3 regions of the Streptomyces sp. NPDC048415 genome follow, and region 3 is predicted to be linked to each of the others. Evidence: riboswitches for the same ligand, from Rfam matches in the RefSeq annotation. Region 3 holds a riboswitch; each other region holds the start of a gene.
What was found. A riboswitch is a leader RNA that binds a small molecule or an ion and turns the genes downstream of it on or off. The one in region 3 is predicted to bind cobalamin.

Region 1 (6,106 bases), on a different contig from region 3:
GGGTCTGCCCTCCAGCTCCTCCCACGCGCTCTTCGGCGGACTGATCGGCGCCGCGGTCATGTCGGCCGGCTGGTCGTCAGTGAACGGCTCGACCGTCGTCACCAAGGTGCTGATCCCCGCGGTCGCCGCGCCGATCGTGGCCGGACTCGCCGCGATGCTGGCCACCCGGCTGACGTACAAGATCGGCGGGCGGGCCGAGGAGAAGGCGACCGCCAAGGGCTATCGCGCGGGGCAGATCGCCTCCGCGGGGCTGGTCTCCCTCGCCCACGGCACGAACGACGCGCAGAAGACCATGGGCATCATCACCCTCGCCCTGGTCACCGGCGGTGTCATCGCCCCGGGCTCGAACCCTCCCAGCTGGGTCATCGTCTCGGCCGGTATGGCCATCGCGCTCGGCACCTACCTGGGCGGCTGGCGCATCATCCGCACCATGGGCAAGGGCCTCACCGACCTCGCGCCGCCGCAGGGCTTCGCCGCCCAGACCAGCGCCGCGACGGCCATCCTGGCCTCCTCGCACATCGGCTTCTCGCTCTCCACCACCCAGGTCTGCTCGGGCGCCGTGATGGGCTCGGGCGTCGGCCGCAAGGGCGCCGTCGTCCGCTGGTCGACCGCGACCCGCATGTTCGTGGCGTGGGGCCTGACGCTGCCCGCCGCCGGTCTGGCCGGCGCGAGCGCCGAGTTCCTGACCAAGCAGGGCGCGTGGGGCATCGCCCTCACGGGCGTGCTGCTGGTGGCCGGTGCCGGCACCATCTGGAAGCTCTCCCGCCGCCGGCCCGTCACGGTCGACAACGTCAACGACGTCACCGCCGAGCCCGCGGGCGTCGTCACCACGGCGATCGCCGCCGTCAGCCCGCCGCCGGCCGGTTCGATCGCCACGGCCGACACCGACCTGAAGACCACCATCCCGGCCCCGGACGCGGAGCCCACCCGCCCGGCCACGGTGTAAGGAACGAACAGCATGAACATCGACTGGGCAGCCCTCGCCTCCGTCTTCGGCGTCAGCCTCGTGGCCACCGTCTCCCTCGTCGGCCTCTTCACCCTCGGCATCGTCAGCCTGTCCAAGCGCGAGTCGGCCTCGACTCGGGGCGGCTCCGTGGCCCTCGCGACCACCGGCGCCTACGCCTGCTTCGCGGCCTGCGCGGCGGCGGTGGCGTACGGGATCTTCATCATTGTCGGCAAGTGAGCCGAACCAAGTAGCCCAAAACGGGCATCACTTCAGGTGGGGTGCGGGACGGAACATCGTCCCGCACCCCACCCGCATGTGGGCCTTCGCACACTCTCCCCCCGCAGGTCAACAGCAAGTTGACGGGTGTTCCGGCCCCGTGGTGGACTGCCGGAGCCAAGTACGGCGGCATGAGAGGAAGCCGGTGTGAGTCCGGCGCGGTCCCGCCACTGTCACCGGGGAATGACGTTCCCGGGAGCCAGGAACTCTCACCGCCGGTCTCGTCGAACCAGGGCGTGGACACCCTGAGTGAGGACATATCGCCATGCGCGGCTGCCCAAGTGCCCTGCCAACGAAGCGAACGACGGCGCAGCCCGACCTGACGGTCGGCTGAACCGATGCGTGCCGATCGCGTCTTCGCGTACGGCGCCGCCGCCGGCCTCCTCGGTGACCTGCTGCTCGGCGATCCCCGCCGGGGGCATCCGGTCGCCGCGTTCGGGCGGGCCGCGTCAGAGGTGGAGCGGGTGTTGTGGCGGGACCACCGTGGGTGGGGCGCGCTGCACACCACCGTGTGCGTGGGCGGCGCCACCGGCCTCGCCACGCTCGCGAGTCGTTGCGTACGTCCCTCTCGGGCCGCCTCCGTCGCGCTGACCGCCGCCGCCACCTGGGCCGTCGTCGGCGGGACCTCCCTCGGGCGTGAGGCGCGGGCGATCGGCGACGCGCTCGCCGTCGGTGATGTCGAGGCCGCCCGGCAACGGCTGCCGCATCTGTGCGGGCGCGACCCCCAGACACTGGACTCCGACGGCATCGCGCGTGCCGTCGTCGAGTCCGTCGCCGAGAACACCTCCGACGCCGTGGTGGGGGCCCTGGCGTGGGGGGCCGTCGCGGGTGTGCCGGGGCTCGTGGCCTTTCGTGCCGTGAACACGCTGGACGCCATGGTCGGGCACAGGTCCCCCAAGTACCGGCGGTACGGGTGGGCTTCCGCGCGGCTCGACGACGTGGCGGGATGGCCGGGGGCCCGGCTGACCGCCGTGCTCGCGACCGTGGCCGGGGGCGATCCGCGGGGCGCCGTGCGCGCCTGGCGCGCGGACGCCGGCAAGCATCCGAGTCCCAACGCCGGGCCCGTGGAGGCCTCGTTCGCGGGGGCGCTCGGGGTGCGGCTCGGCGGGACGCTCTCATACGGGGGCCGGGTCGAGCACCGGCCCGTACTCAATGCCGAAGGGCGGCCCGTGTCGGTCGCCGACATCGAGCGGGCCGTCCGGCTGTCGCGGCGCGTGAGCCTGCTCGCGCTCGCCGTGTGCGCCGTCGGACGGACGCTTTCCAAGGGGGCCACCTCATGAGCGGCGGACTGCTCATCGCCGGGACCACCTCCGACGCCGGCAAGAGCGTCGTCACGGCGGGGATCTGCCGGTGGCTGGTGCGCCAGGGCGTCAAGGTCGCCCCCTTCAAGGCGCAGAACATGTCCCTCAATTCCTTCGTCACGCGCGAAGGTGCCGAGATCGGCCGCGCGCAGGCCATGCAGGCGCAGGCCGCACGCGTGGAGCCCAGCGCGCTCATGAATCCCGTGCTGCTCAAGCCGGGCAGCGACCGGAGCAGTCAGGTCGTGCTCATGGGCAAGCCCGTGGGCGAGATGAGCGCGCGCGGCTACCACGGCGGACGGCAGGAGGCGCTGCTCGGGACCGTGCTGGAGTGCCTCGCCGAGTTGCGGGGCACGTATGACGCGGTGATCTGTGAGGGGGCCGGCAGTCCGGCCGAGATCAATCTGCGGCGCACCGACATCGTGAACATGGGGATCGCCCGGAACGCACGACTGCCCGTGCTCGTCGTCGGTGACATCGACCGCGGTGGCGTGTTCGCCTCCTTCTTCGGGACGGTCGCGCTGCTGAGCGCGCAGGACCAGGAACTCGTCGCGGGGTTCCTCGTCAACAAGTTCCGCGGGGATGTCTCCCTGCTGGAGCCGGGGCTCGACATGCTGCACGACCTCACCGGGCGACCCTCGTACGGCGTGCTGCCCTTCCGGCACGGCCTGGGCATCGACGAGGAGGACGGACTCCGGGTCTCACTGCGAGGTGCCGTGCGGGAGTCCGTGGTCGCACCGCCCGCCGGTGAGGACGTCCTGCGGGTCGCCGTCTGCGCGATACCCCTCATGTCCAACTTCACCGACGTGGACGCGCTGGCCGCCGAGCCGGGCGTGGTGGTGCGGTTCGTGGACCGGGCCGAGGAGCTGGCGGACGCCGACCTCGTCGTCGTACCCGGGACCCGGGGCACGGTGAAGGCGTTGGAGTGGCTGCGGGAGCGGGGACTCGCGGACGCCCTCGCGCGCAGGGCCGCCGAGGGGCGGCCGGTTCTCGGTATCTGCGGTGGCTTCCAGGTCCTCGGCGAGCACATCGAGGACGAGGTGGAAAGCCGTCAAGGTCATGTCGAGGGTCTCGGACTCCTCCCCGTACGCGTGCGGTTCGCGCGCGAGAAGACCCTGACGCGGCCGGTCGGCGAGGCTCTCGGCGAGCGGGTCGAGGGATACGAGATCCACCACGGCGTCGCCGACGTCACGGGAGGAGAGCCCTTCCTCGATGGCTGCCGGGTCGGCGCCGTCTGGGGCACCCACTGGCACGGCTCGCTGGAGTCGGACGGATTCCGGCGGGCCTTCCTGCGCGAGGTGGCGGCCGCCGCGGGCCGCCGCTTCGTACCGGCCGCCGACACGTCGTTCGCGGCGCTGCGCGAGCAGCAGTTGGACCGGCTCGGCGATCTGATCGAGGAACACGCGGACACGGACGCGCTGTGGCGGCTCATCGAGTCGGGCGCGCCGCAAGGACTGCCTTTCATTCCACCGGGAGCGCCCGCATGAGCACAGTGTTGTTGTTGTCGACCGCCGACACGGATCTGCTGGCGGCCCGTGCCTCCGGCGCCCCGTACCGCATCGGTAATCCGACCCGGGTGGAGGTCGCGGAGGAGCTGCCCGCGCTCATCGAGGGCGCGGACATCGCCGTCGTACGACTCCTGGGCGGCAAGCGTGCCTGGGAGGAGGGCCTGAACCAGCTGCGGGCCTCGGGCATCCCGACCGTCCTGCTCGGCGGGGAGTCCGTCCCGGACGCCGAGTTGATGGCCGAGTCGTCGGTGCCCGCCGGCGTGGTGGCGGAGGCGCTGCGCTACCTCGTCGAGGGCGGCCCGGACAACCTCACCGAATTGGCCCGGTTCCTGTCCGACACCGTGCTGCTCACCGGCGAGGGCTTCGAGGAGCCGCGGAAGATGCCAGAGTACGGCGTCCACGGCGAGCGCGCGTACATCGAGGGCCGTCCGACCGTCGGTGTGCTCTTCTACCGGGCTCATCAGCTCAGCGGCAACACCGCCTTCGTCGACACGCTGTGCGACGCGATCGAGGCGCGCGGCGCCAACGCCCTCGCCGTGTACTGCGGTTCGCTGCGCGGCGCGGACGCGGGCCTGTACGAAATCCTCCAGAAGGCCGACGCGCTGGTCGCCACCGTGCTCGCGGCGGGCGGCACGCACGCCTCCCAGGCGTCCGCGGGCGGCGACGAGGAGGCCTGGGACATCGGTGCGCTCGCCGACCTCAACATCCCTGTGCTGCAGGGGCTTTGCCTGACCTCGTCGAAGAACACCTGGGCCGAGTCGGACGCCGCCCTGTCCCCCATGGACGCGGCGATGCAGGTCGCGATCCCGGAGTTCGACGGACGGCTCATCACCGTGCCGTTCTCCTTCAAGGAGCAGGGTCCCGACGAGGTGCCGGTGTACGTCGCCGACCCGGAGCGGGCCGCGCGCGTCGCCGGAATCGCCGTACGGCACGCCCGGTTGAAGCACAAGCCGAACGAGGAGAAGAAGCTCGCGCTCGTCTTCACCGCCTACCCCACCAAGCACTCGCGGGTCGGCAACGCGGTCGGTCTCGACACGCCCGCGTCGGCCGTACGGGTCCTGGACGCGCTGCGGGGCGCCGGATACAGCCTCTCCGCATACCCCGACCAAGGCGACGAGTTGATCCACCGGCTCATCCAGGCGGGCGGCCACGACGTCGAGTGGCTCACCGAGGACCAGCTGGCCGCCGCGCCCGCGCGGGTGCCGCTCGCCGACTACCAGGCATGGTTCGACACACTCGAGCCGGGGCTGCGGGACGGGATGCTCGAGGCATGGGGCGAGCCTCCGGGCTCCCTCTACGTCGACGGCGACGACATCGTGCTGGCCTGTCTCCAGTTCGGGAACGTCGTCGTGATGATCCAGCCGCCGCGCGGCTTCGGCGAGAACCCGATCGCGATCTACCACGACCCGGACATGCCGCCGTCGCACCACTACATGGCGGCGTACAGGTGGCTGGAGAACTCGTTCGGCGCCGACGCCATCATCCACATGGGCAAGCACGGCACGATGGAATGGCTGCCCGGCAAGGGACTCGGACTCAGCGGAGGCTGCGCGCCCGACGCCGTGCTCGGCGAACTCCCGCTCATCTACCCGTTCATCGTCAACGACCCCGGCGAGGGCACGCAGGCCAAGCGGCGCGGGCACGCCACGGTCGTCGACCACCTCGTACCGCCGATGGCGCGCGCGGACACGTACGGCGATCTGGCGAAGCTGGAGCAGCTCCTCGACGAGTACGCTCTCGTCTCCGACCTGGACCCGACGAAGGCCCCGGCCGTGCGCGCGCAGATCTGGACCCTGGTCAAGGCCGCGGAGCTTCACCATGACCTGCATATCGACGAGCAGCCGGACGACGGCGACTTCGACGAGTTCGTCATGCACATCGACGGCTATCTGTGCGAGATCAAGGACGTGCAGATCAGGGACGGTCTGCACATTCTCGGCGGCGGGCCGGAGGCCGAGCCGCGGGTGAACCTCGTGCTGGCCGTGCTGCGCGCCTCACAGGTGTGGGGCGGCGCGGCGAACGCGCTGCCGGGTCTTCGGGCCTGTCTCGCCGAGCACTTCGGCCTGGTCGAGAAGGAG
Region 2 (6,106 bases), on a different contig from region 3:
CGGCCGGAGGGGCGAAGAGGCGGTGGCTCGCGTCGCGGATCTTGTCGCGGGTGGCGCCGAGCCGTTCCAGGGTCGCGGCGGCCACGCCGTCGGTGAGCAGGCCGAGCAGGAGGTGTTCGGTGCCCGCCTCGGCCAGGCCGTCGGCGGCTGCGGCGGCGAGTGCCGCGGACAGGCTGCTTTCCAGGTCGCGGCCGCGGATGAGGTCGACCGGCGGAGGGGCTTCCTCGACGCGATTGGTGTAGCGCTGGCGGGCGCCCTGGCGGGAGATTCCAAGGTGTTCGCCGATTACGGTCCAGGAGTGTCCGGCGTCGCGTACCTGTCGTACGACGTGGTCGACGGCCGCGTCCGTGTGGATGGACACGTCGTGGGCGAGCGCGATGACGGCGTCCAGCAGGGCGAGTTCGTCGTCGTTTCCGGCACGGGCGTGGGCCGCTTGGATGAGCTGCTCCACGGTGGGTTCTTCGCTCATGCTGACAACCGTAGATTGTCACTCACCGAGTGACAATCCCTCATTGTCACTTCTCTGTCGGACCGCCGATGATGCTGCAGATGTCCGCCTCGGCACAGGTACTCGGGTCCGTGGCGGTGGCACGTTCGGCCAGGCCCCGCAGAGCGGTGCGGGCCGTCCGCAGCTCGGCCATGCGGCACTCGATGTCGGCCAGGTGCTGCTGGATCAGGTCACCGACATGACTGCACGGGGCCTGGGGACCTCCCCGGACTGCAGCTGCTCCTCGCCGAGAACCCCGGCCTGGCCACCACGCGCATCACCGAAGACTGCGGCAAGGGAGCCCGCAGCCTGCTGCACATCGCCACCGACTGGCCCGGCCACTTCCCGCACGGCCCACAGATCGTCGCCGCCCTGGTCACCGCCGGCGCCGACCCCAACGCCCGCTTCACCGGCCCGCACACCGAAACACCTCTGCACTGGGCCGCCAGCAGCAACGACGTCCCCGTACTCGACGCACTCATCGCGGCCGGAGCCGACATCGAGGCACACGGCGCGGTGATCGGCGGCGGCACCCCGCTGGCCGACGCCCGCGGCTTCGGGCAGTGGCACGCGGCCCGCTGGCTCATCGAGCACGGTGCCCACATCAGCTTCCAGGATGCCGCCACCCTCGGTCTCCTCGACTGCGTCAAGGATCACGTCACGGCCTCCGAGCCACCCACCCCTGACGAGGTCACCCGTGCTTTCTGGGGCGCCTGCCACGGCGGCCAGTTGCCCAGCGCCCAGTACCTGCGCGGCAACGGCGCGGACATCAACTGGATCGGCTACGACGACAAGACGCCCCTCGACATCGCCCGAGCCCAGGACGCCGACGACGTGGTCGACTGGTTGCGCGGTGAGGGTGCGAAGACCCACGCCGAGCTCTCCGGTCGCGCCTCTCCGTGACGCGCGGGCGGCAGGACGCTCAGCGCACCATTGCGTCTCACGGTCGGACTGTCGCCGCCGCAGGTGCAGCAGGAGTTGTACGCAGATCGGTCACCCCATCGACTGCTGGATCCGGCGCGGAAGCCGGGCTCACTCAGGCAGCGTCTGAGTGACCCGCCACAGGCGGCGCGGCAGTTCGCCCTCCTCAAAGGCGTGCACCTCGTCGAGGCGCCATCCCTCGGCGAGGGAGTCCACGAGGCCACGGTCGAAGAAGTGCACGGCGAAGTCCGAGGTAACCCATGGGCGTCGATGAACTGTTCGGCCGTGTGGTTGAGGCTCTGGAAGCGTTCCCTCAGCCGCGCAGGCGGACGTGCGCATCAAGGACTGCGGTATGGGAGTGGCTGAACCCAGGGCCTCCACAGTCCCGTTGCAAGCGAGTTGGTGTGGTGCATGACGCTGACAACCAGAGCCGGGAGGACATCTGAGACGCCCACCCGTGGGCACTGCCGTCGTCGGCCCCCTTGGCGTGTGCAATGGTCCGGATCAGCGAACGGTCCCGGAATCCGCCTGGCCGAGCGGCTGCCCGAGCCGCAGGTTCCAGCGTCCGGACCGTCCGCTCAACTCCGTGACGGTGAGCGGCGGTACGTCGATGCGCCAGAAGCCCGGCTCGGGCGCGCCCAACGCCCGTAGCACCACAGCCCGGACAATCTCCGGCTCCACGACGACGATCGTCCGGCCAGGGCTCTGCGCAGCCACCTCCAGCCAGAGTGCGACACGAGCACAGAGCCGGCTCACCGACTCGCCACCGTGCGGGGCGGAGGCTGGGTCCGCCAGCCAGACGGCGACAGCATCCGGCTCCTGGGCGCCCACCTCGGCGAGGGTCCGGCCGCGCCAGCGCCCCATGGCCAGCCCGGCCAGTTCGGGCACGGGCAGGGCATCGAGGCCGAGTGTGTCTGCGGTCTCCCGGCAGCGCACAGTGGGCGATGTCAGCGCCCGGTCGGCCGGCGGAAGCGTGCCCGCGGCCGACCGGGCACGCGCGGACCCCGTGGCATCGAGCGGGCATCCGTCGTCGAAGCGGGCCTCCCGCAGCGCCGCACTGATCGCGGCTGAGATCAACATCACTCGGCTCGTCATACGCCCACTCTCGCGATCAACGCCCTTGCCAGGCCCAGGAACTGACGGTGTAGCGAGCTCCCCGGCGCGCGACCCGCCACATCGTGCGCCCTTGGCTGCATCCCCGCTTCGCGGTACCTTCTCGTCGATATCGACGACGGTTCGGCGGAAGTCCGGTGGGAATCCGGCACGGTCGCGCCACTGTAAGCCCAGCAAGAACCATCCCCGCCAGGGATGGTGAAGGTCGAGCAAGTCAGACCCGCAGCCGTCGTCCTGTGCACCACCGAGATGGGACGCGAGTTCCCCAGGAGGTACTGCCTTATGGCGCAGTCCGTCGCTCAGCCGACCGCTTCCCCCACCGCCGTTCCCGCCAAGCTGCCGATCGGCGCGATCGCCCCCTGGGCGGTCTTCTTCGGCGTCCTGATGCTGGTCCTGCTCTACTTCGTCGGCGCCGAACAGGGCGCCACCTCCGTGATGTCCGGCGAGAACGTCCACGAGTGGGTCCACGACGCCCGCCACCTGCTCGGCTTCCCGTGCCACTGAGACGGGAATCGGACACCATGAACGCCGCAACCGTCAGAAGCCTCCTGGTCCGCGGCATGCTCGCCGGCCTCGCCGCCGGCTTGCTCGCCCTCGCCGTCGCCTACTTCCTGGGCGAACCGCGCGTAGACTCGGCGATCGCCTACGAGGACGCCCACTCCCACGAGCACGGCATGGAGATCGTCTCCCGCTCGATGCAGTCCACGGGCGGCCTGGCCACCGGTGTCCTCGTCTACGGGGTCGCGTTCGGCGGCATCGCCGCCCTCGCGTACTGCTTCGCGCTCGGCAGGATCGGCCGCTTCGGACCGCGCGCGAGCGCGCTGCTCCTGTCAGCCGCGGGCCTGCTCGCGGTCTACCTCGTGCCGTTCCTGAAGTACCCGGCCAATCCACCGTCCGTCGGCGACCCTGAGACGATCGGCAAGCGCACCACGCTGTACTTCCTGATGATGGTGCTCAGCGTGCTGCTCGCCATCGCCACGGTCATCCTGGGCAAGCGCCTCGCGCCGCGCCTGGGCAACTGGAACGCGACCCTGGCGGCGGGCGCATTCTTCGTCCTCACCATCGGCCTCGCGTACGCGTTCCTCCCCGCCATCAATGAGGTCCCCAAGGACTTCTCTGCCACGCTGCTGTGGCAGTTCCGCCTCGCGGCACTGGCCATTCAGCTGACCCTGTGGACCGCCTTCGGGCTCGTCTTCGGGCTGCTCTCGGAGCGGGTGCTGTCGCCCAGGGCGGCCACCGCCGAGAAGCAAGAAGCGGGTAGGCGGGCAACTCCCGTACCGCACTGAGGACACCACTGCGAAAACGACGATGGCCACGACCGGAACGGAAATCCGGTCGTGGCCATCGCTTCGCCTGCTTCAGAGGGCCATGAACGCCCCAGCACGCCGGGGCTGGCGGGCGCTGCGGGGCCGACAGGGTGAGCGGCCCGGCAGCCGGCGCATCCGCTGCCGCAGCTCGCGGGGCGTGCGCGGAGGACCCCAGGAGCACCTAGCGTTAATCGGCGAAGCGACCAAGCTCATAGGCGTCAGCACCAAGACCATCCGCTTCTATGAGGAAGCGGGCCTGCTTCCGCCGCCGGAACGCACGCCGACAGGGCATCGCGTGTACGGCTGGAGACAGCAGACCGGCTGCGGTTCATCCGCCGCTGCCAGGCCGCCGATCTGTCCCTGCAGGAGGTACGGCAGATCCTCTCCGTCCACGGCCAGGTCGAGGCGCCCTGCGGCCATGTGCGTCAGGTCCTGGACGACCGGCTGGAGCAAGTGCGGGCCCAGATCGCCGAACCGTTCGCCCTTGAAGGGCACTTGGAGACACTGATCAAACACGCTCGGCAGCGCGAGCCGGCCGACCACGCCAACGTCTGCTGGATCATAGAGACCAAACTCATCGACATCAAAGGGCCGGAGGCGCAGTCGGCGGCGCACGAAGCCGACAACGCACCCGTCTGCCGCCGGGCTCCGTTCGGCGAGGCTGCTCGCTGCGGAAGCCCCTCACAAAGACCCTGGTGCGCCCGGCGCGCATGAGCGGCTGGCTCGGCACCTCCGGACCGCGCAAGGACACCGCGATCGTGCTGCCCAAGAAGAAGCTGTCCGTCTTCTTCGATGCCGACAACCCGGGCCAGTGGATGCTGCACTGCGACAACGCCTACCACGGCGAGGCCGGGATGATGGCGAACGTGGCCTATCGGGCCTGATCCCTCGCCCGTGCCGCCGGGACGGGCTCATGCAACACGGCAAGTACGGTCCCGCCGTCAAGCTCGCGCACAACGTGATCACGGCCCAGACGGCCGAGATCGAGCAGATGGACACAAGATGCTCGGCCAGAGCTGACACATCGCCGGCAAGAGGTGTGGCCGTTGGCGTACGGCGTCGGCCGCACCTCTTTGCCTACGCCGCAGGACCGCGAAGACGACTGGCATGGAGTAGGGAGGGCGAGACCGGTCGGCCTCCTCTCCCCATCCGTCAGATGGGAGCGAGTCGCGGTTCCTCCCGTGCGACCAGCCGTCCGCTGCGCGCGAGCCCGGCGACGGAGGCCGCGCAGGCGAGCCCCGTCACGGTCAGGGCCCACCAGGTCAGCCAGAGGGCGTCGTGTTGTTCGGCGAAGTCCCACAGGGCGCCGGTGGCGAGGTTGCCGAGGGTGATTCCGACGCCGGAGACGGTGTTGTAGAGGCCGTAGTGCGTGGCGACGAGGCGGTTGCCGGAGAGCGTGACGACGGTGTCCATCTCCAACGGGTAGACGACCGCGCCGGCGGCTGAGAGCAGCGCCACCGCCACTACCAGGGCGGTGAGTACGGCGGCGGTGTCGGGCGGGGTGAGGGCGAGCGGCAGGAAGGCGAGGCCCATCGCGGCCAGTCCGCGCACCAGTGCCTGGGCGGGGCTCCAGCGTAGCTGCGCCCAGCCCGTCAACCGCAGTTGCCCGAGCACGGCGACTGCGGCGGAGACCACGAACAGCCCACTCGTCGCCCATGTTCCCCTGGGCCCCAGAACGTCCGTGGCGGCCAGGGGCAGGGCCAGGTAGACCTGGAACGTCAGCACGTACGAGCCGATCATCGCTGTGGCGAAGAGCAGGAAGGGCCGGTTGGCCACGACGGAGCGCCACTGGGTCAGCACGTTGTCGGACCCGGAGTCGGCCGTCGCACCCCGGCGGGCGGGCAGCGCACGCCCCTGCAGCACGGTCAGGACCGCGAAAATCGCGGCGGCGACCGTGCAGACGAGGCGGAAGTCAGCGGCCAGCAGGGCGAGTCCGACCAGCGGGCCCAGCAGCATGCCGGCCTGGTAGTAGACGTTGAAGGTGGCGAAGGCGTCCACGCGGCGCTCGCCTGCCTCGGCGGCCAGGTAGGCGCGGACGGCCGGGTTGAACAGGGCGCCTGCGAAACCGGTGGCCGCCGAGGCGACGATCAGGGCGGGCAGGTTGTCGACCCAGCCGAGCAGACCGAAGCCGACGGTCCGCAGCAGGCAGCCGGCCATGATCGGGGCCTTGTAGCCGAAGCGGTCGGCGATGGTGCCGCCGATGAGGAACATGCCCTGCTGGGAGAAGTTGCGCACGCCCAGGACGAGTCCGACCACCCAGGCCGCCAGGCCGAGCCCC
Region 3 (6,106 bases):
GGAGGCCCGAAGAAACCGAGACGCGTGTATTGCCGGGGAATTCACCCGATCGCCCGCCTTCTGCCCGACGGGGCTCACTCGCCGTACAGCGCCTCGATCTGCTCCGAGTAGTCCTCGGCGGCCGTGCGGATCGGCGCCGATCGTGCTCTGCCAGGGGCCGCCCGACCGCAGCGTGTTGTTCTCCGTGACGATGCCTCGCGCGAGGCCGGGCAGCAGCGCGCAGGTCAGCTCGACCGGAGGCGTCGAGGAGCTCGGGGTGTCGCACACGGTCACGCCGTGCGCCTCGGCGGCCGCCAGTCGATCACGTGTTGCGCATGCCGGAGGCGATCAGCAGCCTCAGGTGCGGCAGCCGGGCCGGCAACGACGCCGGGAAAGGCACCGTCCCACGCCGACGCCGGAGGACCGAGCAGCGCGTCGACCACCGCAGCTCGCGCAGGGTGACGACGGTGTCGAGGTCCGCGAGCGCGGCGGCCAGCGTTTCCTCGTCGGTGAAGTGCTGGCCGAAGCTGACGACTTCCACCTCGTCGGCCATCGGCCACCGGCGACCAGTCGGCGACCTCGGTGGCGACGTCAGCGAAGTCGCATGTCAGGCCCTCCCGGTTTCAACCGGGCCCTAACCCGAGCGCCGAGTGGGCACCTGCGGCCGCCCGGCAGGAGGCGGCTCCCGCGAAGCTTCGACGGCCGCTCGCCGCCCATGGCAGTATCTGGGCTCCATGAGTGCGTCCCTGGCGGTACGGATCCTGCGCGCGGCGGTGTTCGCCGTGCTCTGCGTCCTGCTGGCCGTCGGCGGCCACCGGCTGGCGACGGGCGAGCTGCCGCCGTTGTGGGCGGACGGCGCCGGATTCCTCGCCGTCTTCGCCGCCGGCTGTCTGCTGGGCGGCCGGGAGCGGTCCCTCGTCGGGATAGGCGGCGGGATGCTGGTCGCACAGGTCGCGCTCCATGCCGGGTTCGAGGCGGCCCGGCCGCAGATGGCGATGACCATGCACGGAGCGCATATGACGCACCCGCATGTGATGACCCCGCACGCCACCGCCGCCCACCTGGCGGCCGCCCTTATCGCCACCTGGTGGCTGCGGCGCGGCGAGGCCGCGCTGTGGTCCCTGCTGCGGTGGGCCGTGACGCTCGTGCCGGGGCTCGCGGCGTGGTGGCGGGAGAGCACGCGACGCTCTCACGCAAGGGCGTACGGGGATGTCGTATGCCGGAACACGGCTGAGCCGTCGGCGACTCGGCAGGTGCTGCTGCGGCACGCCGTCTCGCGTCGGGGACCGCCGACGGGGCTCGCGTACACGCCCTGACCGCATACCCCACCAGTACGGAGTTCCCTGATGTCCCCGATGAGTACCACCCTGCGCCGGACCGGCCTGGTCGCCGCCCTCACCACGGCCGGTGTCCTGACCGCCGCTGGCGCGGCCTTCGCGCATGTGACGGTCCACCCCGAGAGCTACGCCAAGGGCGCCACGGACGGCCTCCTGACCTTCCGCGTCCCCAACGAGGAGGACACCGCCAGCACCACGAAGGTGCAGGTCTTCCTGCCCACCGACCATCCGGTCCTGGGCGTCCTGGTCACCCCGCAGGCGGGCTGGACCGCGAAGGTGACGACCAGCAAGCTCAAGACGCCCATCAAGACGGACGACGGCACCATCACCGACGCCGTCTCCGAGATCACCTGGACCGGGGGCAGGATCCGCCACGGCGAGTACCAGGACTTCGACGTGGCGTTCGGTCAACTGCCGGACGACACCGGTCAGCTGAGCTTCAAGACGCTGCAGACCTACTCGGACGGCAACGTCGTCCGGTGGATCGAGGAGACGCCGAAGGGCGGCGCGGAGCCGGAGAACCCGGCGCCGGTGCTCACGCTCACGGCCAAGGGCGCGGGCGAGGACTCCTCCGGGGGACCCTCCGCCACTGCGTCGGCCTCGGACGCCAAGAGTTCGACCGCGAGCGACAAGAGCAGTGACTCGACCGCTCGCGGCCTGGGCATCGCCGGTCTGGTCGTCGGCGTCCTCGGCCTGATCGCGGCCGGCTTCGCCCTCGCCCGCGGCAGGAGCGCCCGCTCCTAGCAGGGCTGCGCCCGCCCCCGGCCGGGCTGCGGCGGCCGCCCCGCCGGTCTCAACTCCCCTCGGCGGGGCGGACCGCCCACCGCTGCTCGACCTTCGCCAGTCGCCAGTACGCCACGGCCGCGGCCCAGACGACGACGAACAGGCCGACGATGATGTATCCGACGTTGTCCAGGTCGAGTCCCGCGATCCAGCCGGTCACCGCGTCACGCAGGTCGAACTTGTCGTGCAGCACGCTCACCAGCTCGATCGTGCCGATGAAGAACGCCACCGCGATGGACAGGCCGGTGATGGTGAGGTTGTAGAAGACCTTCCGCACCGGGTTGGAGAAGGCCCACTGGTAGGCGAAGTTCATGAACGTGCCGTCCAGGGTGTCGAACAGGCTCATCCCCGCCGCGAACAGCAGCGGCAGGCACAGGATCGCGTACCAGGGCAGCCCGGCCGCCGCACCGCTGCCCGCCATCACCATCAGCGTGACCTCGGTGGCCGTGTCGAAGCCGAGGCCGAAGAGAAAACCGAGCGGGAACATCTGCCCCGGCCGCGTGATGGACTTCGTGAAGCGGCCCAGGATCCGGTTCATGAACCCCCGCGAATCCAGGTGCTGTTCGAGCTCGGCCTCGTCGTACCTGCCCGCGCGCATCGCCCGGAAGACCCGCAGGATGCCGACGAGCGCCACGAGGTTGAGGGCGGCGATGAGGTAGAGGAACGATCCGGAGACCGTCGTGCCCATGACGCCGAGCACCTGGTGGGTGCTGGAGCCCTCGTTCATGATCCGCCCGGCCAGCTGGGTGCCCCCGGCGATGAGCGCGGCGAGCAGGACCACCACACTGGAGTGCCCGAGCGCGAACCAGAAGCCCACCGACACCGGCCGTTTGCCGTCGGCCATCAGCTTCCGTGTGGTGTTGTCGATCGCGGCGATGTGGTCCGCGTCGAACGCGTGCCGCATGCCCAGTGTGTACGCGGTGACGCCCAGGCCGATGCCGAACGCCTGGGAGCCGACCTCGTAGTGCTCCGGCTCGACGAGCAGGAACAGGATGCCGAACGCGACGACGTGCAGCGCCGCGATCATGGCCAGGAGAACGGCGGTTCGTACGGTGTCCTCGCGCCTCCAGCGGAACCCGGCGGCGGGTGGGGACGACTGCGTGGGCAGGGTCATTCGGTCACGCTCCAGCACCTCGTGGATCACTTCGTGAGATGCCGTGGCCGGTCTCCTGGCTTACGGGTGCACGCGCCCGGCCCTGCCTTCCCGGCCTCGGGGCCAGTGGCGCCGCCTGATGGCGGCACGGGACGGGAGCTCCCCGATCACAGTGGCGAGGGCCGCTCCGGTCTGGGCCCCTGAAGGGCCGTCACCGGCTTCCCGAACACCACGGCCCGCCCACCGTATTGGCCGACGGGTTCTCCTGCATAGCTGCACAGCTGCGCAGGTATTGAAGATCACACAGCGGCGCCTGCGAAGATGGCCCGCATGCACCTCGTTCCCGCCGAGCGCGCCGACCGCAGGACCATCGACGGCCACCGGGTCTGCGACGCCGTCGCCGCCATCGGTGAGCCCGGGCACGTACGCACCTGGGCCGACCGCTTCTCGCTGCTCGCCGACCCGCGTCGCCTCGCCCTTCTGCTGGCCCTGCACCGGGCCGGCCCCCTCGCCGTCTCCGACCTCGCCATCGCGACCGGCATGAACGACCCCGCCGTGTCCCAGGCCCTGCGGCTGCTCCGTACCGCCGGGGTGGTCGAGGGCGACAAGGACGGCCGGGTCGTGCGCTATCGGGTGACCGACGGCCCGACCGCCGACCTCCTGGAACACTGCGCGTCCGACAAGGGCTGAGCCGCCCCAGGGGTGCGGGGCGCCTCGTCGCTCACTGTTGAGTTGCCAAGGTGCGGTGCTGCTCAGCGCTGTGCTGCTCAGTCCTGGGCGGGTGCCTTCTTCTTGCGGACCAAGGACAATGCCGCGCCGCCGATCACGACGAGGGCGATGGCTGTGCCCGCGATGAGCGGGGTCGTGCTGGAGCCGCCGGTCTCGGCGAGATCGGTCCCGCCGGTGGAGGTGCCGCCGACCGACGCGGGACTCGGCTCACTGACCGTCTGGGTCGAGACGTCGTTCGCGCTGCCCTGGATCTCGCAGTCGAGTACGCCCTTGAACCGCTCCGCGAAGCCGTTCGGACCGCTGATCGTGAAGTCGTACGCCTGGTCCTCCTGCAGGGGGACGGTGACCGTCTGGGACGCGCCCGCCTCGATGGTGTGCTCGATCCCCATCAGCTCGAAGGTGAATGCCTCGTCGCCCTTGTTGGCCGCCGTGATGTCCACGCCGCCCTCGGCGCAGTTCTTCGAGGCGGACAGGGCCGGTATCGCGCCCTTCTCGGCCCAGTTCGCGGTCACCGTCGCGGAGACCGTCGACTCGCTGGAGCCCGCCAGGATCTGTGTCTGGCTGCGGGTCTCCGAGGTGAAGGCGCGGCCGACCGGCACGGTCGTGGACGCCTGCACCGTCAGCGCGGCCGACCCGTCCGAGCTGTCCTTCGGCACGTCGAAGTAGAGCCGGCTGCCGTCGAATGCGGAGGTGATCACCTTGCCGTCCTTGTCGACGATCTTCACCCCGTCGGCGGCGGCGTCCGCGGGCGGCGTCACCGTCACGCTGCCCGCGTTCGTGTGCACCGTGACCGGGCCGAGCTTCTCCCCGGCGTGACCGGAGACCGCCGCCGGGCCGAGGGCCAGCGATGCCTTGGGCTCCACTAGGTTCCGGGCGCTGTTTTGGAGGTAGTCCGCGAGCTTCTCCGCCCGCGGGTCCACCGCGTCCACGTCGGCGCCGTCCGAGTACCGCCAGATGGCCACCTGAGTGCCGGCTGCCGCGTCCTTCTCCGTGAGGCCGCTGACGCCGGCCTTCTCGGCGAGTGCCGCGAGGTCGTTCACCTGCGGGTAGGAGTGCTGCAGGATCCAGCGGATCTTTCCCGCGTCCTTGTTGCCGCTGAGCGACGTACCGCTCCAGGGGGTCTCCTGGTACTTGGCGTCCCGCTGCGTCGGGTTGTGAATATCGATGCAGTAGGTCTGCAGCGTGCCACCGTCGTCGACGGACATTTCGAACAGGCCCGCGGACACCCACGAGTCCTCGCCGTTGTCGTGGACGACGGCGGACCCGTACGTCTTCAGGTCACCTATGGTTGCGGTCGCACCGCCCGGGTTCTGCGGGATCTCATCCGCGACGGCCGTACCCGCGGTGGCGATCGCCCCCGCGGCGACGAGCCCCGACACCAGCGTCGCGGTGGCGACACGGGCGGCCCTTCGCCTGCGCGCGGACAACGCAGACAACGAAGAAAACACAGAATTCCCTTTCGCGCAGGACCCGTTGACATGGGGGGACGGTCCCGCCGGCAGAATCAGAAGCCCCGTGAGCTATGCCCCGCATCCTAAGGAAGCGGCCGCACCGCACTCCCCAGTCATGTCATCGGATGACCGATCCGACTCGGAATCGTTATCGCTCGATACGCCTGTGAGCTGCGCTTATCGACAAATCCATCGGGATCGTTCGCAACGCATTTGTCGATAAGCCGCAGTTCGGTCAGGGCGTCCCGAGTCCTGACATCACGTCACTCCCGCTGGCTCCGGCAGCTGTTGGGTCGCGGCCTCCGACTGCTCTGGTGGCTCCGTCTCCCAACTGGGCTCCGGGCGGGGCGCCGACGTCACGTCACTCTCCTTGGAGGGGCGCCGGAAGGCCGACGTACCGCGGGAAAGGTCGTGGCCGATCGCCACCGCGTCGATGTCTGCCGACGTCCAGCTCTGCCCTTCGCGCACCTCACTGCGCACCTTCAACCTGCCCTGCACGATGACGGGGTCGCCCACCGACACCGATGCCGCCACGTTCGTGGCGAGCGAACGGTTGGCCCACACCGTGAAGAAGTTGGTGTGTCCGTCCGTCCACGCGCTCTTCTCGCGGTCCCAGTACCGCGCCGTCACCGCGAGTCGAAACCTCGCGGACGGACCGCTCGCCAGCTCCCGGTACACCGGCTGCGTCGCCACGTTCCCCACCGCGCAGACCATTGTCTCGTTCATCCCGAACC

Region 1: it holds a riboswitch for cobalamin, as region 3 does, so the genes downstream of both, AB0D27_RS17030 (cobalamin biosynthesis protein) here and AB0D27_RS32935 (HoxN/HupN/NixA family nickel/cobalt transporter) in region 3, are expected to answer to the same signal.
Region 2: it holds a riboswitch for cobalamin, as region 3 does, so the genes downstream of both, AB0D27_RS15230 (CbtB-domain containing protein) here and AB0D27_RS32935 (HoxN/HupN/NixA family nickel/cobalt transporter) in region 3, are expected to answer to the same signal.

What each region holds. Positions count from the first base shown of each region.
Region 1 covers NZ_JBEZKJ010000022.1:30,663-36,768, forward strand. The annotation lists gene AB0D27_RS17020 (inorganic phosphate transporter) at 1-946, shown strand, start outside; gene AB0D27_RS17025 (hypothetical protein) at 959-1,183, shown strand; cobalamin riboswitch at 1,310-1,451, shown strand; gene AB0D27_RS17030 (cobalamin biosynthesis protein) at 1,561-2,502, shown strand; gene AB0D27_RS17035 (cobyric acid synthase) at 2,499-4,007, shown strand; gene cobN (cobaltochelatase subunit CobN) at 4,004-6,106, shown strand, end outside.
Region 2 covers NZ_JBEZKJ010000018.1:79,726-85,831, forward strand. The annotation lists gene AB0D27_RS15205 (Clp protease N-terminal domain-containing protein) at 1-469, opposite strand, end outside; gene AB0D27_RS15210 (hypothetical protein) at 516-641, opposite strand; gene AB0D27_RS15215 (ankyrin repeat domain-containing protein) at 848-1,390, shown strand; gene AB0D27_RS15220 (hypothetical protein) at 1,520-1,648, opposite strand; gene AB0D27_RS15225 (histidine phosphatase family protein) at 1,913-2,503, opposite strand; cobalamin riboswitch at 2,624-2,767, shown strand; gene AB0D27_RS15230 (CbtB-domain containing protein) at 2,804-3,025, shown strand; gene AB0D27_RS15235 (CbtA family protein) at 3,043-3,807, shown strand; partial or broken gene AB0D27_RS15240 (hypothetical protein) at 3,890-4,081, shown strand; gene AB0D27_RS15245 (MerR family DNA-binding protein) at 4,189-4,542, shown strand; partial or broken gene AB0D27_RS15250 (multicopper oxidase domain-containing protein) at 4,551-4,712, shown strand; gene AB0D27_RS15255 (MFS transporter) at 4,981-6,106, opposite strand, start outside.
Region 3 covers NZ_JBEZKJ010000070.1:7,694-13,799, forward strand. The annotation lists partial or broken gene AB0D27_RS32920 (hypothetical protein) at 103-590, opposite strand; gene AB0D27_RS32925 (hypothetical protein) at 714-1,295, shown strand; gene AB0D27_RS32930 (YcnI family protein) at 1,326-2,060, shown strand; gene AB0D27_RS32935 (HoxN/HupN/NixA family nickel/cobalt transporter) at 2,110-3,213, opposite strand; cobalamin riboswitch at 3,241-3,441, opposite strand; gene AB0D27_RS32940 (helix-turn-helix domain-containing protein) at 3,523-3,882, shown strand; gene AB0D27_RS32945 (Cys-Gln thioester bond-forming surface protein) at 3,960-5,348, opposite strand; gene AB0D27_RS32950 (single-stranded DNA-binding protein) at 5,631-6,098, opposite strand.